DNA from 2 places in the Ensifer sp. 2TAB8 genome. Region 2 is predicted to be linked to the other one. Evidence: predicted binding sites of a transcription regulator. Region 2 holds the regulator's gene; the other holds the start of a gene.

Region 1 (11,657 bases), on a different contig from region 2:
GGCGATCTTCAATCGTGACGGCGGAACCTTCCGCACGACGGATATGGCGGCCTATGGCCAGAAGGTTGAGGAGGTCTTCCACGCCGCTGGACATCGGATCGAGATTGCCGCCGTTTCCGGAAATGAAATGCGCGAGACGCTGGAGCGCACATGCCGCCGCGACGATCTCGATGCGATCCTTGCCGGCGGTGGCGACGGTACGATTTCTGCGGCTGCCGGGGTCGCCTGGAAGAACCACATGCCGCTTGGCGTCGTTCCCGCCGGGACGATGAACCTTTTCGCCCGCACGCTGAAGCTGCCGCTCGATATCTGGAAGGTGCCGGAAGTGCTGGCAAACGGAGTGATCATCGACGGCGATATCGGCAGCGCCGATGGCCGGGCCTTCGTGCACCAGTTTTCGATGGGCCTGCATGCCCGCATGGTGCGCTACCGCGAGTCCTTCAGCTTTCGTTCGAGGGCGGGCAAGATCGCCGCCAGCACGCGTGCCGCCGTTGGCGTGATTCTCAATCCGCCTGATTTCGAGATCGAGTTCGACGTCGACGGACACAAGGAAAGCCGCCATGTTTCAGCGGTTTCCGTCTCCAACAACCCGTTCGGGCGCGACACGCTGATGTATGCCGATGATGTTACGGCCGGCCATCTCGGCTTCTATACCGCTCCGCCCCTGAGTCCGCCGGGCGTCGCCAAGCTCGCCTTCGATGTCATGCGCGGTAAATTTCGCGATAGCCCGCTGATTACCACCATGAGCGGTCATGCGCTCGATCTGCATTTTCCCAAGGTGGAGCGTAAGATCAACTGCGTCATCGACGGGGAACTCCTGCCGATGGGCCGTGACGTCGCGCTTCGTATTCACCCCGGTGAACTCAAATTGCTCGTCGGTGCCGACCGCGACGGCGCGCCCATCCAACGCGACGGGTCGTCCACTCATCGGGAAGGGTCGGCGATCCAGAAGTAGCCGAAGCCGTAGCGATCCGGCAGATTGCCGTTGAGATAGGGCAGGGCGAGTTGCTGCGGCTTCATCGCCTCCTCAGCCACGCCGAGCGACTTCAAGATGTCGAGAAGCCCTTCAGGTGGTTGAGCATCGAGCTTTCCGTTGTCGCTCCAGACCACGAGGAGCGGTCCGGTCAGATGCTCGATCGGAGAACTGCTGTTTCCAGCCACGAAAACCTTGGCGCCGTGCAGACGCGTGCGCACATTGCCCCCAAGTAGCTTGTCCGAGGCGATGACCATCGCCGGCTCGGCTCCCTCCTGTTTCACGACGGTGTCGACAAGGGTGCTATAGGGGATGCTCAGCCGCGACAGCTTGCCGAACCAGGGGCGAACGACGGCGCGGGCCGACACGACCACCACGGTGGTAACGACGATGAAGGCGACGAGCAGCAGGAAGGGGCGAACGCTTCGCGCGGTGTCGACGCCGGATGCCTCGACCTTGAGGGCGAGGTAAAGCGGCAGCAGGACGAGAAAGAGAACCAGCCACTTCTCCCGCATGTGCGTGGCGCCGACGGCCAGCATGATCAGCAGTACGGCACCGAGGCACAAAAGCAGCATGCGCCCGATGACGCGTGTCCAGGGGCTTTCGGCGCGCCAGATCGCCGCCAGGTCCTTGCGGAATACCAGAGCAAAGACGACCAGCGGAATGGCGGCGCCGCGAAGTGAGGCGGCGACCAGTGCGATGACCCCTTTGAGCGCCTTCGTCAGGTAGCTCGTCTGTTGCGCCGTTCCCATTTCATGGAGGGTATTGCGCGAGGCAGCACCGAGGTTTTCGAGAATCCAGTAGCCGTGCGGCAGCGCAATCAGTGTGCAGACGGCGATGGCAACCAGGATGCGCCAGTCGAAGATCCGTGCGCGCAGCCTGGGCTCGGGCAGGATCGCAAGAATCGCGGCGGTTGGGACGAGTGCGAAGTTGTACTTCGAGATGACGCCGATGCCGACCGCCGCGCCCGTCAGTATATAGGCGAACAGACTTGGCCGCGTCATCGTCCGGATGAAGGCGTAAAGGAACAGCGACACGGCAAACAGCGCGGCGACCGTATGCGAAAGGTCGCGCTGCGCGAGCAGGAAGATCGGCGGAAAAGTCAGGACGCCGACCGTTGCGATGGCTGTCAGGCGCCGATCGTTCAGGACCTCGCGTGCCGCGAGGCCGTAGAAGAGACAACAGAGAAACAGGAGCCCGTTCTTGAGCACCGTCATCGTCGCGAGCGACGGCCCGAAGAGCGAGGTGAGCCCGTATTGCAGCCAGTTGTAGAACGGGGGCTGCGAGCCATAGCCAAGCATCAGGAACTGCGAGACGAAGGCTTGTTCCGACTCGTCGATCTCGAGCGATGTGGAAACGGCGAGGCGCAAGCCGATGCAGAGCAGGAAATAACCGGCAATCAGCGCAACGGTGATGTTTGGCCGACGATTGACGACGTCAAGCATCGCTTGGGTCCCGGGCGAAGATCTGTCGCACGATGTAGTTGGTGGTATCGTCGTCGCGGAAATAGGTTCGCGCCATCATTTCCGCCAGGATGCCCGTGGTGATGAGCTGGACGGACGAGAGGAAAAGCATGACGCCGACGATCAGCAGCGGTCGCGTGCCGATATCGTTTCCGAGGATAAACTTGTCGAAGCCGAGATAGACCAGGATCAACGCGCTGAGCGCGCCGGTCGCAAGCCCGATCGAGCCGAAGAAGTGCCCCGGGCGCGCCTTGTACCGCATGAAGAACAGCACCGACAGCAGATCGAGAATCACGCGGAAGGTTCTGGAGATCCCATATTTGGACTGGCCATGCTGGCGCGCGTGATGGGTAACGGGCATCTCGCCGATGCGGCTGCTCGGCACCACGCCGGCGACCCAGGCGGGGATGAAGCGGTGCATTTCCCCCATCAGCTTCACCTGCTTGATGACGGAGGTCCGGTAGACCTTCAGGCTGCAGCCATAGTCGTGCAGCCTGACGCCGGTGATCTTTCCAATCAGGCGGTTGGCGCACCAGGACGGGATCTTCCGGAGCAGGAGGCCGTCCTGCCGGTTCTTTCGCCAGCCGACGAGCAGGTCGAGCTGGCGCTCCTCGATCGCCTTGACCATTTCGGGGATGTCAGCCGGATCGTTCTGCAGGTCGCCGTCGAGCGTGGCGATCAGGCGCCCGGCAGCAGCGTCGATGCCGGCCTGCATCGCCGCCGTTTGCCCGAAGTTCTTCTGCAGTTCGACGATCTTGAGGTCGAGGCCGGGGTCGGAAAGCGCCTTCCTCGCATTTACAAGCGTTCGGTCGGTACTGCCGTCGTCAACGAGGATCAGTTCCCAAGGAGAGGGAAAGTTCGCCAGCGAATCGCGGACCCGCGTGATCAGAGGCTGGATGCTGTCCTCCTCGTTGAACACGGGAATGACGACGGATAGTTCGATGGAGTACATGGAAACAGCTCGTACATGCGGCGGCGCTTGCGGTGCCGCAAGATTTGGATTGGGCTACATAATCGTTTTCTTGCACAGTTATCGGTGATAACCAACGTTCAATCTTGCGTGTCAACACGGGAAATCGAGACCTGATGATTTCGGATTGCGAGTCCGACCGGCGATCCTGGCTCGCCCGCAACCGGATGACATTGCTTTCGGCAGCTGCCATTGCGGCCTACGCGGCCTTTGTCGAATGGTTCTGGGGATGGCCGGCGCTGTTGAAGCAATGGTCGGAGATCGGCTTCGGTTCGGCAGTCTCGGCGCTGGTGCTGCTTGTCGCGACCTATTTCATTCGTTGCTACCGCATCTATGATTACTTCCCGAAAGAAACCGCTGGCCGTTTCCTGCCGCTATTTCGCGTCACCCAGGTTCACAATCTTCTGAACATCATGCTGCCGTTTCGCGCCGGCGAGACGAGCTTTCCGCTCCTGATGCGCTCGGAGTTTTCCGTGCCGCTTGCGCGCGGAACGTCCGCTCTCCTGGTGATGCGTCTGCTCGACTTGCACGCGCTTCTCGTTGTCGCCGCCGTCGGCCTTGTCATCGGGCGTGGGTCAGCCGTCCTTTGGGTCGCGTGGCTTGCCGCGTTCGTCTCGCCGCTTCTCTTCTTTCTTTTGAAGGATCAAGTGATTGCGCTGGCGCGCCGGCTGTTGCCGACAAAGCTCGATGCCATCGTGGACGAGTTGGAGGCGGGCGTTCCCGCCAACATCGTCGCGTTCCTGCGCGCCTGGGGCATGACCATCCTCAACTGGGCGGTCAAGGTCATCGTTCTTGCCTGGGTGCTGGCCTTCATGGGCGTTGCGCCGCTGGCCGCCTGTTTCGGCGGCGCCCTCGGCGGCGAGCTTTCATCGGTGCTGCCGATGCATGCGCCCGCCGGCGTCGGCACTTATCCCGCCGCGATCGCAGCCGGGGCCATATCCTTCGGCGCTCATGCCGATCGCGCCGGGCTGGAGCAACTCGCGGCCGCCGGCGTCAACGCGCACCTTCTGATCATCGTGTCCGCGGTGGCGGGCACGATGTTGTCGATGGCGCTCGGGAGACGGCGTTAGCTCTACTGGAACGAGGTCTCGTAGAAGCTTCTGAGCTTGCGGGAATGCAGCTTCTCCGGTGGCATGGCCGCCAGTTTCTGCAGTGCCAGGATACCGATCTTCAGATGCTGGCTGACTTGCGTCTTGTAGAAAGCGGTCGCCATGCCCGGCAACTTCAATTCGCCATGCAGCGGCTTGTCCGATACGCAGAGCAAGGTTCCATAGGGCACGCGGAAGCGGAAGCCGTTGGCAGCGATCGTCGCCGATTCCATGTCGAGTGCTATGGCACGCGCCTGCGACAGGCGTTTGACCGGGCCGCGCTGGTCGCGAAGTTCCCAATTGCGGTTGTCGATCGTCGCAACGGTGCCGGTGCGCATGATCTGCTTGAGATCGTAATCGCGGTAACCGGTGACCTCGGCAACGGCATCCTGGAGTGCCACCTGCACTTCGGCGAGCGCCGGCAAGGGGATCCAGACCGGAAGGTCGTCGTCGAGAACATGATCCTCGCGCATATAGGCATGCGCGAGCACGTAATCGCCAAGACGCTGGCTGTTGCGAAGACCGGCGCAGTGGCCGAGCATCAGCCAGACATGCGGGCGCAAAACGGCGATATGGTCGGTGATCGTCTTGGCATTGGACGGGCCGACGCCGATATTGACCATGGTGATGCCGCCGTGCCCCTTCTTCTTCAGGTGATAGGCGGGCATCTGCGGCAGCCGTGCGAGCGTAAAGTCGGTCTCAGGCTTGTCGGCGCCGGCCGGCGTGATGATGTTGCCGGGCTCGACGAAGGCCGTGTAGCCGTTGCCGCCTTCGGCCATCTGCTGGCGGGCCCAGGCGCAGAACTCGTCGATATAGAACTGGTAGTTCGTGAAGAGCACGAAGTTCTGGAAGTGCGTGGCGCTCGTCGCAGTGTAGTGGCTGAGCCGCGCCAGCGAATAGTCGATACGCTGGGCCGTGAAGGGCGCGAGCGGCGAGGGCTCTCCAGGACCCGGCTCGTAGGAACCGTTGGCGATCTCGTCGTCAGTCGTCGTCAGGTCAGGCGCATCGAACAGATCGCGCAGTGGAATGTCGATGGTGTTCGCTGCCGAGGCCTTCACATAGGCGCTCTCGCCAAAGGCAAAATGCAAGGGGATCGGGGTCGCCGATTCCGAGACCGTGACACCGAGGCCGTGGTTGCGCATCAAGTGGCCGAGCTGTTCCTTCAGATAATGCCGGAAGAGCTTCGGCCGGGTGATCGTGGTCGTATAGACACCGGGTGCGCTGACATAGCCGTAGGACAGGCGGGAATCGACATGGCCGAAGCTGCTCGTCTCGATGCTGACCTGCGGATAGCAGGCGCGATAGCGTGTCAGCGGATCGTCGGTTTTTCCAAGCCCCTCGAAAGCCTCGCAGAGGAACCGGGTGTTGCGCTCGTAAAGCGCCTCGAGGCAATCGACAGCAGCCGCAGGATCGTCGAAGTACTGCGGCTCGAAAGGCTCAGGCGTTGCGACGGAAAGGACGGAGTGTGAAGAGATTCGCTTGTTCATGTCGCATTATAGGCTGCAGCTTCTGACAAGCAAACGACAAGATATCTGCGTGCACAACCGCGTCGCGATCAGCCTGTCGATGGGTTCAACGGGGGCTGGCAAGGATGATGGCGCTGCCGAGGAGCGCGACAGTCATGCCAGCGAGATCCCATCGGTCGGGTCTGACGCCCTCTGCCAGCCAAAGCCAAAGCAGCGAGGCGGCGATATAGACGCCGCCATAGGCAGCATAGGCTCGGCCCGCAGCCGGACTGTCGATCAGGGTCAGGAGCCAGGCAAAAAGCGCGAGCGATACCATGCCGGGGACGAGCCAGAGGATGGACTTGTCGAGCTTCAGCCAGGCCCAGAAGGCAAAGCAGCCGGCGATTTCGGCAAGGGCGGCAAGCGTATAGACGAGATAGGCGGGCATCGGGCTGACAAGGCTTGTTGTGGCAAATCCTGCTGCAGGTGTCCTTTGATCGGAAAACCGTGCAACAACTCAAAGTGCGGCGGCGACCGTAGCGCGTCTCAAAAAAATGCGGCGCTGTCGATGCTAGAGGACAGGAAAGCGGCATCAAGTGCAAGCCGGAAAGATAAAAGGGGCGCGATCGCCCCTTTTCATGAAATCCGATCGGGTGGCACCTGCATCACGTCATCGACTGGCGCTGCAGGGTGACGAAGAGGACAAGGCCGGCGCCCTGCTTGCCGATGCCGGCGCCGTTGGCCTTCGAGTAGGCAAGCGCCCCAACCGGTGCCATCAGCAGGCCGGCCAGTGCAAGCACACGCAGCGAGAGAAACGCGGATGTCGAAAGAGCGGCCAGCATGTTCGTTTCTCTATCAGATCACGAGGTGATCGGTTTCACTTGGCGGTGGAGCAGGGCGAGCCCGGTCCGTTCCGCGTTAGAGCTTGGCCTGGCAGTATTGCGCCGTATGTGCGGTGCAATCCGTCAGCGAGCCGAGATAGGTGTTGCTGCGGCGACGTTCGGTGTCCGCGCTGACAGCAGCGGCGAGAGTTACAGCGAAAACGACCATCAGAAGGCTGATGATGGTGAGGCGCCGAGCAAGGATATCCATGGTTCTGTCCGTTGTTTGGAGGCAGGTTCAAATCGATTGAGTGTGTTTTCGCATACCCAAACTGAATTGATGCTGAGATGTCCGTTCATCTGGCGTTCATCTTCGGTTGCATTTGAGCGTGCTGCCGCTCGATCCGGGTGATGCCGAACGCCGCGATGGGGTGCGATTGGCCTAAGTGCCGCAATGCGCGAAGGGGCAAGAACGCCGGGCATAGCGGTGGGACGCAGTGACTAAGCCACGGACTGCGCATGCGAAAAGGGCGGCCGATGGCCGCCCTTTCGATAAGTCAATGCGTCTAGTACCGCGCGGCGCCTAGAGGCGCGTCCAGGTCTGCGACTTGCAGAGCACTTTCAGGACGCAGCCCTTCATCTTCAGCGAATTGCCGTCGACGGAGCCCGAACCGCTATAGGTCTTGTCGGTATCGGGATCGGTAATTTCGCCCGAATAGCTGCCATCGGTGCCGGAAAGATTGCCGATGCGCTTGCCGGCATGCTTGCCGGTCTTCAGCGTCACGCAGAAGGCGCCGCCACAAGGGGCAATCTCCGCGGTCGCTCCGCTTGCCGTCTTCCAGTTGCCGACGATCGATTCTGCCGCTGCAGCCGTCCCGGCAATGCCAAGGGCGAGTGTCGCGGTCATGAGCAAGGTACGTAACATTCCAGTCCTCCAGATCGAGACCGCCGACGTGGTCCGCTCCGTCGGCTGCTCTTGAGATGTCCTCGTGTGCAAAGGCAGGCTCCTCACCGCCGCGCGCACGGTAGCTTACGCGCACGTAAAGGTAAACAAGCCCTGCGGCGGCTTCCGATGCTTTTTCTGGGTCGTTTCAAGCCGGTCGAAATCTAGGAAATCTTGGCGCCTCCGCCACCGTCGATCTTTTCGTGGTTAGCGTTTGGTTGAAATCGGCAGTTGAATTTTTCGTAAATTTTGAAGCGAATGCGCCGGATTCTCGGACTTCCGATGTTTAACAAAAACTCAAGTTTACCAAGTGTTTGAACTTTGTTTGTCGCAAATTAAGCATGCATTTTAAGCGCGCATTGAAAGCCCTGCTGCATATTGGAGCCATAAGACGAGCGGACAAAAACGCTCCGACAAACCACCGAAGACGACGCCGCAAAAAGATGGTGCGCTTCGGAAAGGCCCGCAAAGAGGCAAGGTCGAACAGGGACCAAAACAAGTGCTGATCTGGAGCATGGCTCGCCCGAAACGGGCGGGCCGCTTCGGGAAAACCAACCAGGCAAAACAGGGACAAGACAATGGCACGCTTTGATATGCAGATTGCTTCGGATGCCGCGATGGGTGGTGACAACCAGGCGGAAATCTTCTGTGAAATGGGCCTCGCCTATGCAACGGGCCACGGCCGCCCGGTCGATCTCGTCGCCGCCCACAAGTGGCTGAACATCGCTGCGATCAAGGGCTGCGACCGCGCCGTTGACCTGCGTGCCGATCTGGCGATGACGATGAGCAAGGCAGACCTTGCAGCAGCGCTGCGCGCCGCTCGCGAATGGATGACCGTTCACTGAACGAATGAGGCGGCCGCCGAACGGCCGCCGGCCGAACGACCGGGATCTGAAGCTGGATCAGGCCAGCTTTTTCAGAACCTCGGGCAGGGCGGCCTCAAGCAGGTCCATCTCCACTTCCGGTCCCGTGCTGATGCGGATGCAGCGGTTCAGGGGCGCCACGCCCGGCATCCGGATGAAGATGCCATGGTCGCTCATCAGGGTATCAACGATTGCACGCGCATGGACCGTATCGCGGCCGCCGTCGACCGCTACGAAATTGGTGGCGGAGGCGAGCGGTGTCAGGCCGTTTTCCACTGCAATCGCCGCAATGCGCTCGCGGGATGCTGCAATCTTCCTAGTCACTTCCTTTAAGTAATTCTGGTCCGCAAGCGCGGCGATCGCTGCCGCGACACCGATCCGGTTCATGCCGAAATGGTTGCGGATCTTGTCGAAGGCCTGCGCCGTGCCCGGCGTGCTCACGACATAACCGACGCGCGAACCGGCAAGACCGTAAGCCTTCGAGAAGGTGCGCGTACGCACGACGTTCGGCCTGTCGATCAAGGCATCGATGGCCGGCAGCGAATCGGCCGGTGCCGTCTCGCAATAGGCCTCGTCAAGGATAAAGAGGGTTGTCTCGGGCAAAGCCTGGGCGAATTCGACGATGCGCTCGGCCGGCCACCAGCTTCCCATCGGATTATCGGGATTGGCGAAATAGACGAGCGGCGCATTTTCTCGCTTCACGGCGTCCAGCAACCCGCCGAGATCCTCCCGGTCGCCGGTATAGGGCACCGTCACCAGCCGACCACCGTGACCGACGACGTGATAGTTGAAGGTCGGATAGGCGCCGAGTGACGTGACGACCGGCATGCCAGGCTCGATCACCATGCGGACGATCTGGCCGAGCAATCCATCGATGCCTTCACCGATCGCGATATTGGCTGGCGTGGTGCCGAGATGAGCCGAAATTGCCTGCTTCAGGTCGTGGTTTTCCGGATCGGCATATTTCCACGTTCCGCCTGCCGCTTCATTGATAGCCGCCAGGACACTTGTGGCTGGACCGAACCCGCTTTCGTTGGCGCCTATACGGGCTGCGATGGCTCGCCCCCGCTGCCGTTCAATAGCCTCGGGGCCGACAAACGGAATGGTGGAGGGAAGGGATTGGATGAGCGGCGTGAAGCGAGAGAAAGCGGACATGCTGAAGAATGAGCCCCGTTCGAACAAAGTCCGGGGAACTTAGCGCATGCCGCCGCAATTCGGAATCATTCCCGCGAGAAAACTGCTCGAATTCCTTGGTCGTCCGTTTTGCCCTGATCGGTGACCTTACCGCCGCGGCTTTGCATTCTTCACCTGGCCGGTGAAGAATTCTTGCCGGATGATCTCGCGCAGCAAGGTCTGCTCGATCGGCTTGATGAACTGGACGCCGATGCGCTCGCCGTTGCGATAGACCTCGGCGCAGCCGATTCTCAGCGAAGTGCCGACGATATGCAGATAATAGTGTTGTGGCAGGCCGATATTGGTATCGACCGCAAAGCTGGCACCGCCGCGCGATATGTCGATCATCCGGCAAGGACGCACGGAAACATTTGCGAGACCCGGCTGCACCGCTGTCAGCGTGCCCGCGTGCCCGATGGAGAATCGCTCATAGCGTCGCTCGTAGAAAGGCGAGGGGACGCACGAATACATTGTCTGGTTCTGCATGCGTCGTTCTCCGCCAGTGCCGGATCAGTCGGCGCGCTGAGTTTCTGAGCGCATCCTTCGACCCCGGACAATTCATTTGTCCCACATCGTTTCGGTGGGCAATTTCCACCGTTACTAGAATCAGCTTGGCAGCAGAAACTTGCAATCCCCTGAAATCGATCACTAAAAATCTAATGTCGCTCGCTTTGCATCGAAAGTCAGAGCCCGCCACTGGAAAACTGGATCCGAATGAGGCGCCGCAAGAAATCGGGCGAGAGCAGCATGTTGAAACGCACCCCGAGTTCGGTGCCTTCCCGGTGAACCTGAGAACAGCCGATTTCCTCCTTGAAACCTTCGATCTCCAGAAAGAAATGTTTCGGCAGCAGGATCGTAGCATTGAAATCGAGCATCGCGCCGGCAACCGAGATATGGCGCAGCAGGCATTGATACTTGGTTTTCGCTTTCAACTGCTGGCCGATGACCAGGATGCGACAGGGGCGCTCGATAAAATAGTGCTGATGGGTCGTCGCAAGCTGGCCCGGCTTTCCTTCCGCGACATGCATCTTCATGGACATGGCAAGCTCCGAGACCGATGCCTTTCGTAACTCCCGCAGCGCTGTCATCGAAAGAATCGACGACGGTGCCGCTATCGTGTTTGAGCTAAGCACATCGACTTGCTTCGACCTTGCGCCGTCCAGGCGCGTGGCGGGCAAATTATGACGCGTGCGTACATTGAAAGCCCACATCTCATACGTAATACTTTCGTCAGGCATGACCGGGGCGCCCGATGTGGTGATTCCGAGGGCAGATGGGCGAGGGCGTCGTCCGTCGTTTGCAAGCCGGGCAAGGCGAAGAACGATGGTCGGTGCCGGAGGGAATGGCATGTTCACGGGGCATTCGCGGCATTGGCTGCCGCTCTCTATTCTTTGTATGGCGTTGTTTGTGTCGGTGTCCGATGCATGGGCTGCCAAGCGCGTCGCACTGTTGATCGGCAACGAGAAATATGAAGCGACGTCGCCGCTGAACAACCCGGCCAATGACGTGGAACTGATGAAGGTCTCTTTCGAGGAGGCAGGCTTCGATTCCGTCACGACCGTGCACGATGTCAGCCGCCAGGACATGGTCAAGGCGCTGCGCGACTTCGAAGATCTAGCGACCGGCGCCGAAGTCGCGATCGTCTATTATTCCGGCCATGGCATGGAGATGAATGGCGAGAATTTTCTGCTTCCCGTCGACGTGCAACTGAAGACGGACAAGGATGTGGAAGACGAGGCGATCGGGCTCGACCGCGTTCAGCGTTCGCTCGAAGGCGCGACCAAGCTCAAGCTCGTCATCCTCGACGCCTGCCGCAACAATCCCTTCGAACAGAGCATGACCCGCTCGATCTCGACCAGGGCGGTCTCACGCGGGCTGGCGCGTGTCGAGCCTGAATCGGCCGACCTGCTTGTCGCCT
Region 2 (11,657 bases):
TTCGGCTCAGCCTGCACTTCAGGCAAGAAATAGCGTTTCACCGCCGCTCTGTCCCGAACAAAAATCGTCTCCAAGGCATGTGGGGCTCAGCGGCAAGGAAGCGTTGCCGCGATGAAGGGCCGGGCAAGTCTTTTTCGCCCACAAGGAGATGCGTGCGTGTTTCCCGGCGCGTGCCGAGGAGTGAGTGATGAGTATTCAGTCTGCGAAATCCGAACATAAACTGGCTTGGGTTACCGGCGCGAGCGTCGGCGTTGGCCGGGCTTTGGCGCTCAAGTTGGTGCGCGAGGGTTATTCGGTGGTCGTCACCGCCAGAAGCCACGAAAAGCTGGTGGACCTGCAGCACGAGGCAGCAGGCGAGGGAAGGATCACGGTTCTCGACGGCGACGTCACCGACCCCAAGGACATGGAGCGCGTGTTGGCGGCGATCGAGTACGACCATGGCCACCTGTCGCTGGTGATCCTCAATGCCGGAGTGGCCGTTCCCGTGCGCGGCGATGATCTTCATCGCGAAGCCTTCGAGAAGAGTTTCGCAGTCAATCTCAATGGGGTGGTCAACTGCCTTCTGCCGGCCGTTGCCCATATGAAGGCGCAGGGCTTCGGCCACATTGCCATCGTGTCGTCCGTCGCCGGTTACGGCGGGCTGCCCACCAGCGCCGCCTACGGCGCTTCAAAGGCTGCGCTGATCAACATGGCCGAGAGCCTGAAGTTCGATCTCGATCGGATCGGTATCCGCCTGCAGATCATCTGCCCCGGTTTCATCGATACGCCCGGCACGGCGCGGATACGCTTTCCACGTCCGGCTCTCGTCAGTTCCGAGCAGGCCGCGGATCGCATCATTGCGGGTTTGAAGTCGCGGCGCTTTGAAATCAGCTTCCCGCGGCATTTCACCTACGCGGTAAAGCTCCTGCGTCTGCTGCCCTATAGTCTCTATTTCGCGCTTGTCCGGCGGCTGACGGGTGTCGTGGCCGAGGCAAGGGAAGCGAAAAAGCATGCGGGCTCCGGCGAGCGCCGGCGTCAGGCGGTGTGAAGCACAAGCACGGCGCCGAAGATCAGGGCAAGCCCGACCCAGCCGATCGGTTTCAGCTTCTGCCCGAAGAGCAGCCGTCCGCAGATGGCCGTTCCGAAGATGCCGGTCGCGCCAAGCACAGCATAGGCGATCGCGAGTTCCATGCCCTTGATTGCCTCGGCGAGGAGCGCGAAGGCGGCAAGCACCAGCAGAATGGAAAGCGCGCCCCAGCCGCGGCGGGCAAAGCCTTCGGATTTCGTCGAGGCCAGGTTGGCGGCGACATCGAGAATGCCTGCCATCACGGCGAGCGCAAAATAGATGTTAGGCGCGCTCATTGGCTGCTCCTTCCGCCGCGGCTTCTTCCTCGTCGTGGCGCTCTCCCGCATTGACGAGCAGGATGCCGACGATCGCCATCGAAAGCCCGAGAATCTCGCGTCCGGTCAGCACGTGACCGAAGACGAAGACAGAAACGAGCGTGATGATCGCGACGCCCGAACCCTCCCAAATGGCGTAGGCGACGCCGACGGAGATCGTCTTCACGGCCTTGGCGAGGAAGACGTAGGAAAGCGCGATCGAGACATACATGACGATGTGGCCGAGATAAGAGCCGCTCGAGGACGCGGCCTTCATCACCGTCAGGCCCACCACTTCGGTCGCGATGGCGAGCGCGAGGAAAAACCATGCAAGGCGCATGCGGAACCTTCAATTGAGAATTGGATAGACCGCCTCTTAAGCGCTACGCGCGGCGCGGTAAAGACGCGCCGGATGCGTTCTTATTCGAACACGATCTGCCGGACGTCGATGTTTCGGGCCCGGAACCCGGCTTCACAGTAGTAGAAATAGAATTCCCACAGCCGCTTGAAGCGAAGGTCGAAGCCGAGCGGCTCGATCTTGTTCCAGACCGACCAGAAGCGCTGGCGCCATTCGCCAAGTGTGCGGGCGTAGTCTATGCCGAAGCCGAAATCGTTGCTCATGCGCAGGCCGACATGGCGACCGAGATCGATGAGATGTTCGCGCGTCGGCAGCATTCCGCCGGGGAAGACGTATTTCTGGATGAAGTCCGGGTTGGCGCGGTATTCCTCATAGGCTTCCGGCTTGATGGTGATGATCTGCAGTCCGGCCTTGCCGCCCGGCTTCAGGCATCGCTTGAGCTGCGAGAAATAGGTCGGCCAGAATTTTTCGCCGACGGCCTCGAACATCTCGATCGAGACGATGCGGTCATAGGTGCCTTTCTCCTCGCGATAATCCTGGAATTTGAGTTCGACGCGGTCGGCAAGACCTGCCCGGTGGATGCGTTCGCGGGCGAAGGCCAGTTGCTCGCGGCTGATCGTCAATCCCGTCACCTTGCAGCCGATTTCGCCCGCGGCAAATTCTGCAAAGCCTCCCCAGCCGCAGCCGATCTCCAGCACGTGGTCTTCGGCGCGAAGGTTGGTCGCTTCTGCCAGCGCGCGATATTTGGCCGCCTGCGCGGAGCGGAGATCGTTGGCGCCGGTTGCGTAGAGCGCCGATGAATAGGTCATGCTCGGGTCGAGCCATTCGCGGTAGAAGGCATTGCCGAGGTCATAGTGAGCGGAGATGTTGCGACGCGCGCCGGACTTCGTGTTGGCATTGCGCCAATGCAGGAACTTTTCGATCAGCTGAAGCAGGCCGCGCGCCCGGTTCGGGAAATGCTTGCCGATCTCGGCATTGATGAGGAAGAGTTCGAGAAAGGCGCCCACATCGGGACTGTCCCAGTCGCCGTCGATATAGCTCTCGGCAGCGCCGATGGTGCCGCCTGTCACGGCGCGTTGCGGCAGGTTCCAGTTGTTCAGCGTGAGGATCGCGCTCGGGCCTGCTCTCTTGCCCCTGATCACAAGTTTGCGGCCATCCGGAGCCGTGAGCATCAAGACCCCGGCCTGAAGATGCACGAGCGCGCCGAGCACCATCCGTGCCTTCAATGGGAAGTCCCTGAGGACCATCGAGAGATTCTCGGCAGAAAGCTCCTGTGCGCCGTTGAACGCGGCGAGACTTGCTTCCAGCTCACGCATACACCACCCCCTCAGCTGTTGCATCCGTAGGGTGAGCGTAGCGGCATTCGCCTGAGACGCCAACCGTGGAATTCTACCGGGGGCCTGTATTCGCTACGGTTCTCTCGGCGCGCTTGTGATCTCGCGGAACGCCGCGAGCGCGCGGTCCCGGGCCATGGCATGGTCGACAATCGGCTTTGGATAGGTCGCGCCGAGTTCGATGCCGGCATCTGCGAGGAGTGCGGCCGGAGCAGCAAAGGGGCGATGGATGTAGCGCGGCTCCAGACGTTCGAGTTCCGGCACGAAGCGCTTTACATAGGCGCCGTCCGGGTCGAATTTTTCGCCCTGGAGAACCGGATTGAAAATTCGGAAGAACGGTGCCGCATCGGCGCCTGATCCCGCGACCCATTGCCAGCTTGCTGCATTATTTGCCGGATCCGCATCCACCAGCGTGTTGCGAAACCAGGCTTCTCCCCTTCGCCAGTCGATCAGGAGATCCTTGATGAGGAAGGACGCGGCGATCATCCGCACGCGGTTGTGCATATAGCCATGCCGCCAGAGCTGGCGCATGCCGGCATCGACGATCGGAAATCCGGTCAGGCCCTTGGACCACAGGTAAAAGTCGCCTTCGTGGTCAAGCCAGTGGAAATGATCGAATCGGCGATCGAGGTTGCGCCGGGGGAGTTCGGGATAGTGAAACAGCAGATGGTAGGAGAACTCGCGCCAGGCGACCTCCTTTCGGAAGGTGGCGACACCTTCACCGCCTTCGGTCTGTAACCCTTGTGTCGCGTGCCAAATCTGCGCCGGCGATATCTCCCCGAGGGCAAGGTGGGGAGAGAGCAGGGACGTGCCGTCAGCGTCAGGAAGGTCCCGGCGAACTTTGTAATCTTTGAGCTTTTCGTCGATAAATTCGTCGAGGCGAGCGGCCGCGCCTTTTTCTCCCGGCGTCCATATTTCGCTGAACGTGGCCGCCCAGTTCGGTTTTGTTGGCAGAAGCGACCATTGGCCAAGCGGTTCGGACGACGGCCAGGTTTCCGGTGACACGATTTGTTGCGGTTCGTCGATTGGCGGAGCCGGTTCAAACTTTGAATCGAGGGCGCGCCAGAAGGGCGTGAACACGCGATAGGGGCCGCCGGTCGTCGTCAGCAGGCGCATAGGTTCATGCAGCAACTGTCCGGCAAAACTCTCGGTGGCGATCCCCTGAGCTGAGAGCGCCTTCTTCAAGGTGGTATCGGTGGCGATGCCCGAGGGATCGTAGCGGCGATTCCAATGAACGCGCTGCGCTCCTGATTTGCGCGCCACGTCGGTGAGCACGTCCAGCGGGTCGCCGGAGCGGAAAATGAGTTGCGAGCCGAATTGGGCGAGGCGAGCCCTCAACGCCTCCAGCGAATGATGCAGCCACCATCGCTGCGCAGCCCCCAGCGGACCGTTGCCGCTTTCGTCCGGCTCCCGGATATAGAGCGGAATGACGGGAGCCTCACCGACCGCGGCCGCAAGGGCGCGATTGTCGGCAAGACGCAGGTCCTTGCGGAACCAGACGATGATGGGCGCCGCCTTTGTCATGAATACCGTCTAGGTTTGGGATTGCTCACCCGGGGAACTTAGGTGCAAAATGAAAAAGAGCCATCTGCATCTCTGCAAATGGCTCTTTTAGAAAGTGGCTCCCCGGGCCGGATTCGAACCGGCGACCTGTCGATTAACAGTCGAATGCTCTACCGCTGAGCTACCAGGGATCATCCGCGCCGCTGTTTGCTGTGCGCTTCAGAAGTGAGGCTGCTAATACGCATGCTTTTCTGATTTGCCAAGCGGTTTTTTCAAAAAAAGTGACAAGTTCGGTTGCGAGGCTGTGGAGAAGTCCCCAATTGTGGGAAAAGACGCCGGATAGGGAATGATGAACAAAAACAGGAAGCAGATGCATTTCGGGATCGATCCGCAGACACGACAGATCGTGCTCGGCAAATGGCGCATCACGCTGCCGGAATCGCCACTGCTGCGTATCCTGTTGGGCTCGCTCCTGGTGTTCTGCGGCTTTCTCGGCTTTCTGCCGGTGCTCGGCTTCTGGATGATACCGCTGGGCCTCATCGTTCTTTCGCACGATCTCCCATCCGTCCGCCGCCGCCGCCGCCGTCTGGCGGTCTGGTGGGCGCGTTGGCGCGGGCGCACAAACTCGTCGAAGGGGTCGTGAGCCAAAATCGTCGCTTCCGTCTCTCGGTGGCCGTCTTCGTCAGCGCCGAACCGCACCGACCTGTCTCGTTCGATTCTTCTGCCGCCTGATTCCGAACCTGCATCTGCCTATTGAGGGGGCGGCCGAAAACTTTTCGGCAACGCATCAAACGCATAATGCGGTCGCGAATCAGGATGAGGACGCATGGCCAAAGCCACTACGAAACGTCGAAGCAGGAATTCCGGCCGGAGCAAGGGCAAGCAAGGCGGTATGGCGCCGTGGTATCTGGCCGCCGCGGCTATCGTCGGCGGCGTAGTCGCCTATGATCATCGCGCCGAACTGAAGCACTGGCCGGTGGTATCGGATGTGGTGGCGTTCACGTCCCGTCATGATTCGAAGCCGAAGCCCGCACGTGTCGCGCAGAAAGCGGACGGGCGTCCCGCGCAGCAAGCGGAGAAGCAAAAGCCAACCCCCGTGACAAGAGTTGCGCTTGCAGCTCCCGTGCCGTCGGTGGACGTCGGCGCGAACGCGCCGACACCCGCGGTGCGGCCGAATGAGGAAGTCAAAACGGCATCGATCCGCACGGATCAGTTTTATTTCTGTGGGATTCGCAACGACAACTGCGTGATCGACGGCGCCACTTTCCTCTACCACGGAGACACGATCCGCGTGGCGGACGTCGATGCACCGCGTATTCGCCAGGCAAGCTGCGACAAGGAACGTTCGCGCGGCTTTTACGCCAAGCAGCGCCTGCGCGAACTGCTGAACGCAGGTGACTTCAGGCTGGAAACGGCGAACAGTCGTCAGGACGCCAAGGCCGGTGAAAAGCTGCGGCTGGTCACTCGCGGCGATCAATCCATCGGACGCGTCCTCGTAAACGAGGGACTGGTGCGGCCGTGGACGGGACACACGACGCCCTGGTGCTGAGGCCGATATTTGCAGAACCGCAATGCCTTCGAAGGAAGACATTGCCGCAGCACGCTTCACCAATGTGGTGATTTTTCGGAGGCCGCAGCTCACGCGGTGGTGGTGTGCTGATGGCCTTCTGACTGGATCCCGCCTGTCTCGCCGATCCGCCGCCTCAACCGGTTATGGCGGCAACGGCTCCGGCGTCGCGTTCATCCGGTATCAGAACGAGCAAATCCCACCTTGGCTTCACTGTGCTGATCGCAGCTTACCCGCGTTCATGAATGGAAGAATGCGCGGGACGTCGAGTGCATAGGCGCCATAACTGGGGAACGCGGTCTGCAATACTCGTTCCTCGTTGATCATTCTGCGAAATTGCAGCAGCCACTGGACACCCCCAAGAAGTACTGACCAGACAGAAAGATTGAGGACGATCAAGCCGATGATGGCGATCTCTTCCGTTAGATGGAGCGGGTGGCGAACAACCGAGTAGGGGCCGCCCGTTATCAAGGTCCGGGCCTCCGGCATGATGCTGAAGGCGCGACCGAGCCAGAAAAGAACGAAGGCTGACGAAACCATCCCGACCACGATCATAGCCGTGCCGGCCATTTGAAGCGCCAAGCCTGTATCGGCGGGCTCGGGTAAGTATGCGATCAGCCCGAGAAGAAATGTTCCTGCCATCGCGGTCAAATAGGGCTCGAAGCCAGTGGCTGCTTTGATCGGGGGCAAGCGCGTAATGGCTACCACGCAGACCATTCCGAGGAATAGGACGGTGGCGGCGGTTGAAGTCAACGCCAAGACGTCAGCCGACTGCCATTCGTCTTTCACCACGATTTGCGCGGCGTGAACGATGCGCCGCAACATCGCGATTGCGAAATACGCGCAGATACCGAACCTGCCGATGATGTCGGCGAAGAGCAACGTTCTACCCTTCAGCATCCAAATACCTCCCCCTCGATCGCCGGTAAGAATGCCACGGTTGCGAGCGGCTTCAAGCGTAACTTTAGAAGTTGCTTAATTCGGAAGGTCGACGCCATGTTGTGGCCGCCGCAGCACGACTATGTTTTGTTGGCCACGATGTCGAAATACGTCGTCGACGGATTTATGCGTTCTTTGAAGGGTTTGGTGTGTGGGAGCTCTTTCCGCGCCACGTCCAAGTTCGACAAGGGGCCGCGCCTCTTTAGGGGCGGCAGACAGCATCGGGAGTACGTGCTGAGCCTCGAAAAGATCGGCGAGATTGTCGTCAGAATCGCGCTCGCCGAGATCGATGTGAGGGACGAGCGCTTCTTGCAGAAGGCGATGAAGTGGCAGCGACCGATCCCGTCGCGACCCTCATGGACGCTCACAGGGCGGCCCGGAGGGCGCTATGACAGCCTTCCGCAGAGACAGTGACCTGCGACGTGTTCGTAGGCGGCGCGAAGGAGAAGCGGGGTTCAAGCACCTGCAGCTGGTGAGCGGGTTTCTGGCTCAGGATTCGCTGTGAACATGTCGCATTTCATGTCGTATGGATCCGCCGTCGCCGCGTGGAAGTGCAGGGAAAGCAAGGGAATCTCGTAGCAACATCGCGTTACGCGGAAGCGGTGTTTTTCCGCTTCGCGACGACTGCAACATATTGATTATATTGGTGAATGTATTTGGAGGCCTCGCCCGGAATTGAACCGGGGTACAAGGATTTGCAGTCCTCTGCGTCACCACTCCGCCACGAGGCCTCACGGCTCGGATAACCGAGCGTTGGCGGGGATTTAGAATGATTGCAGAAAATCCGCAAGAGGCATTTTCGGAAAAAGCACAAAGCGAATTTGCGGTTCGGGCGCTTTCCACAGGCAGAACGTCTGGCAATGTCGATTGCTCCTGCCCAGCGTGCAGCAATGCTTCAAGAGGAGGTCGGAACGATTGCCTTCCTCAGCTTACTCCGGGTTGAGACACCTGGGAGCTTTCGCTCAGGCGTGCCACACGCCCGCACAAGCCACGTCTTCTAAATCCCCTGCGGATCTTATCGCTTCGGTGAAATCGGTAGAGGGGGAACGATGACTCCGCTGACATCAGCCGCATCGATAGCGTCCGTCATCATCAAGCGGAGGCAATGGCTTATATGAAAACGAAACTTGTCCTGACGGCCTTGGCCCTCTTTGCTGCGACCACATTCGAGGCGCGGGCAGAGGACCTGGTTTTCAAGCTGAAGAACAACACAAATGCAGTTCTGACTAACTTCTACACGTCGCCGGTGGGCGTCAACGAGTGGGAAGACGATGTATTCGGCCGGCAGGTTCTGAACCCCGGCGAGAACATGGAGATCACCATCGCTGACGGTCGGGATGTCTGCAAGTACGACATGCGCTTCGAATTCGAAGAGGACTCGGGCCTTGATACGACCGAAGATACGCAGGACCTTTGCGAACTCGGTGAATACACCATCCACGAGTAAGCGGCGCGTTATCGGATAAACAAGAAGAGCCTCGCTACCCCAAGCGGCAGCGAGGCTCTTCAGAGTGCCGATTTTTTCTGGAGGTCAATGGTAGCGGCGGATCAGCCCAACGAGCTTGCCCTGGATCTTCACACGATCAGGCCCGAAGATCCGTGTCTCGTAGGCAGGGTTTGCGGCCTCAAGCGCAATCGATGCGCCCTTGCGTCGGAATCGCTTCAGCGTCGCTTCCTCGTCATCCACGAGCGCCACGATGATATCGCCGGGGTTGGCGGTATTGCCATTTCGGATGATCACGGTGTCGCCGTCGAAGATGCCGGCTTCGATCATCGAGTCGCCCTTGACTTCGAGGGCGTAGTGTTCGCCGTTGCCGATCATGTCGAGCGGAACGGTGATGTCGTGCGTGTTGTTCTGGATCGCCGAGATCGGCACACCGGCAGCGATGCGGCCCATGACCGGCACGGAAACTGATGTGTTTTCGGCCACCGGCGCCGGCTTCGGTGGTGCGGCAGGGGCTGCCGCCGGCGGCTTGCCGAGGCTTCCCTCGATCACGCTCGGCGAGAAGCCGCGACGCGGCTGCTGCTGGCTGGACGCGTAGGCTTCCGGAAGCTTGATGACCTCGAGCGCGCGGGCCCGGTTCGGAAGACGGCGAATGAACCCGCGTTCTTCGAGCGCGGTAATCAGACGGTGGATGCCGGACTTCGACGCCAGGTCGAGCGCATCCTTCATCTCATCGAATGACGGCGGGACGCCCGACTCCTTCATGCGTTCGTGAATGAACAGAAGCAATTCCTGTTGCTTGCGGGTCAGCATGGCACGTCGCTCCAGAAGGCGTGAAACAAATCAAGAACAGACACTATCTGTTCCATATGTGTTCTGCAAGTGCCTAAAATTCCGTGAATTCAGTCAATTGGCGCGACTGCGCGTGCTGATTGGTCACTTTTACGGGAGCAAAGCGGGTTTGGGTGATGATTGTGTGGCCGGCAACGGCCGCATTGGACCGCATCGGGCGAATCGCGAGCGTTCTGATGGCGAGGGTCAGGCCGGCTGCGTGGCGGCGCAGGCGTCTTCGAATTCCTTCACCGTCTCGGCGCTGTTGTCTTCGGGAAGCACCGCGTCCGCCGCATCGGTTGCCACGGGCGTGTCGCCGTCATAGACGAACGACTGGATGTAGAACGCAATGGCGCCCTTCCACACGTTGCGTCCATCAATCTGGTGGCAGGGTACGGCGCTTTCGAAGTCCGTCTGCAGTTCATCGACCGTGGCGGCACTGAGCTTGACGTCAGGCATGTTAGGCGATGCGACTATCGAAGCGAGAAGCAGGGCGGCAAGCACGGTGATCGTCCACTTTGAGGCAAGGGTGGGACTACGGGGCGGTTAACGATGTGAACCGCGCTTTCGTTCCGAAGTCCAGCAAACTTGGCGATCACTCTCATGTGTTCAACAGGTCTTTGAGTTCAGGCTGTGACCGTTTTGCGCCAGAGGTGCGCGGCGGCAAGGCCCTTGATCCTGGTGCGATCGGCCGACCCGCATTCGCATCGGTTGTGCCAGTCAATGTCCTCCCTGTTGGAGTGCGCAAATCCCTGTTGTGATCGCGCCGCATTGTCTCGACAGGTTGCAAAAATACGATAACTTTGCGGGGAAAGTGGGGTGGTTGCATGCATAGATTGTCGTTGGCGGTTCTCGGTCTGTTGGTGGCGGCCGGAGCGGCCTCTGCTGAAGAGGGCCGTTCGAATATCTGGAAGCGGATCAACGCCTGGACGGTCGGTTCCGATCCGTCCTTGGGCGGCTCGTGCTACGCGGCGACGAGCTATGACGCCGGCGCGATTCTTCGTATCGGCTTCTATCCAAAGGGATCGGCGAACCTGGCGTTTCTTTCGATCGGCAATGCCACCTGGAAATCGATCGAGCCGCAAAGAGAGTATGACGTTGCCTTGCAGCTCGACCGCGGCCGCCAGTGGCCGGCCGTTGCGTTCGGCGTGGACCTCACGGGTTCGAAGGCTCTGGTCGTCAATTTTTCCAATACCGACTTCTTCACCGAATTCGTGCGCAAGAATACGCTGGCGCTGGCGTTCGAAGGTCGTGTGGTGGCGAGCCTCAGCCTGCGTGATTCGATGAAGGCCGTCAGCGAGATGTTCAAATGCCAGGAGGCCGTGAACACGCTGATGCCGAGCGGCGGACAGGGGGAGGCCGCCGATCCGTTTGCGGGCGCCGGCAACAATGCGCCGAACAATGACCCGTTTGCGGGCGGCGGGCAGAGCAAGTCGTCGAAGGATCCCTTCGCCATGTAATTCCTTGGCGTGAGCACCGGTCCGCGCGAGAGGTGAATATTCCTAAAATATTGCGTGGGTACGGGTCGCCCACCCTCGACAGTCACGCGGCGACCCATCAAAATGCGAGCAAACGGGGGCTTTGCATGCGTAGATTGCTGTTCGGGTTGATGAGCTGTCTGATGGTGACGGGGCCAGCCGCGGCTGAAGAGTCCGAGATCATCAAGTGGAAGGAGGTCGGCGGCTGGATTGTTGCTTCCGACACGTCGATGGAAGGCTCGTGTTTCATTACGTCGATGTTCGAGGGCGGGGTCAGGCTGCGCCTGGGTTTCTATCCCAAGGGCTCCGAATCGCCACTCTACATGAGCTTTGCCAGCGACGACTGGAAGTCGCTCGAGATCGGCAAGGACTATGACCTGACGTTTCGCTTCGACAAGAGCGATCCCTGGAGCGCTTCGGCGACCGCCGCCGGAGACGAGAACGGCAAATTCCTCTTCGTGAATGTCACCGACCCCGAATTCCTCACAGGCTTCGTGCGCAAACGGGCTTTGGCGATCGCCTTCGACGAACGCGTCATCGTAAACCTCAGTCTGCGTGGCACCGGTCCGGCGGCAGACGAACTCATGAAGTGCCAGCGGGCCGTGGATGAGATCATCGCCGACGAAGGACGCAAGTCCAAGGAGAAGAAGGCCGATCCGTTCAATGCGCCGGGCGAGAAGCGTTCAGCACGCGACCCGTTCAGCCTCTAGCATTGTCGAAATCCGGACTTCTTGCAGACCTCCGGCAATCGGTTTGAGGTTAGGACGGAGAACGCCGATTCATCTGCCGGCGGCGAACCAGCCGCTGTATCGGAAAATCAACTCAACCTTGCCTACGCGAGCCC

What was found. The regulator LexA, encoded in region 2, represses DNA repair genes until DNA is damaged. The targets are predictions, from matches to a motif close to TGTTCNNNNTGTGTTCNG.
Region 1: a site for LexA is predicted at 8,015-8,032, ahead of AB4Z53_RS34990 (sel1 repeat family protein). Genes of this name have one in related genera too.

Annotation. Positions count from the first base shown of each region.
Region 1 covers NZ_JBFRGB010000052.1:2,306-13,962, forward strand. Annotated here, with positions in the region: gene AB4Z53_RS34945 (diacylglycerol/lipid kinase family protein) at 1-955, shown strand, start outside; gene AB4Z53_RS34950 (glycosyltransferase family 39 protein) at 925-2,418, opposite strand; gene AB4Z53_RS34955 (glycosyltransferase family 2 protein) at 2,411-3,388, opposite strand; gene AB4Z53_RS34960 (lysylphosphatidylglycerol synthase domain-containing protein) at 3,523-4,476, shown strand; gene AB4Z53_RS34965 (AMP nucleosidase) at 4,479-5,981, opposite strand; gene AB4Z53_RS34970 (YnfA family protein) at 6,067-6,387, opposite strand; gene AB4Z53_RS34975 (hypothetical protein) at 6,605-6,781, opposite strand; gene AB4Z53_RS34980 (hypothetical protein) at 6,858-7,031, opposite strand; gene AB4Z53_RS34985 (DUF2147 domain-containing protein) at 7,344-7,685, opposite strand; gene AB4Z53_RS34990 (sel1 repeat family protein) at 8,282-8,548, shown strand; gene AB4Z53_RS34995 (pyridoxal phosphate-dependent aminotransferase) at 8,606-9,721, opposite strand; gene AB4Z53_RS35000 (PilZ domain-containing protein) at 9,848-10,225, opposite strand; gene AB4Z53_RS35005 (hypothetical protein) at 10,423-10,977, opposite strand; gene AB4Z53_RS35010 (caspase family protein) at 11,153-11,657, shown strand, end outside.
Region 2 covers NZ_JBFRGB010000007.1:233,253-244,909, reverse strand. Annotated here, with positions in the region: gene AB4Z53_RS14925 (SDR family NAD(P)-dependent oxidoreductase) at 188-1,027, shown strand; gene AB4Z53_RS14920 (SMR family transporter) at 1,015-1,341, opposite strand; gene AB4Z53_RS14915 (SMR family transporter) at 1,328-1,699, opposite strand; gene AB4Z53_RS14910 (class I SAM-dependent methyltransferase) at 1,780-3,033, opposite strand; gene AB4Z53_RS14905 (cryptochrome/photolyase family protein) at 3,127-4,575, opposite strand; tRNA gene AB4Z53_RS14900 (tRNA-Asn) at 4,671-4,745, opposite strand; gene AB4Z53_RS14895 (hypothetical protein) at 4,904-5,197, shown strand; gene AB4Z53_RS14890 (thermonuclease family protein) at 5,381-6,103, shown strand; gene AB4Z53_RS14885 (methyltransferase family protein) at 6,332-7,021, opposite strand; gene AB4Z53_RS14880 (hypothetical protein) at 7,118-7,474, shown strand; tRNA gene AB4Z53_RS14875 (tRNA-Cys) at 7,718-7,791, opposite strand; gene AB4Z53_RS14870 (hypothetical protein) at 8,175-8,507, shown strand; gene lexA (transcriptional repressor LexA) at 8,592-9,317, opposite strand; gene AB4Z53_RS14860 (hypothetical protein) at 9,543-9,794, opposite strand; gene AB4Z53_RS14855 (hypothetical protein) at 10,163-10,795, shown strand; gene AB4Z53_RS14850 (hypothetical protein) at 10,921-11,523, shown strand.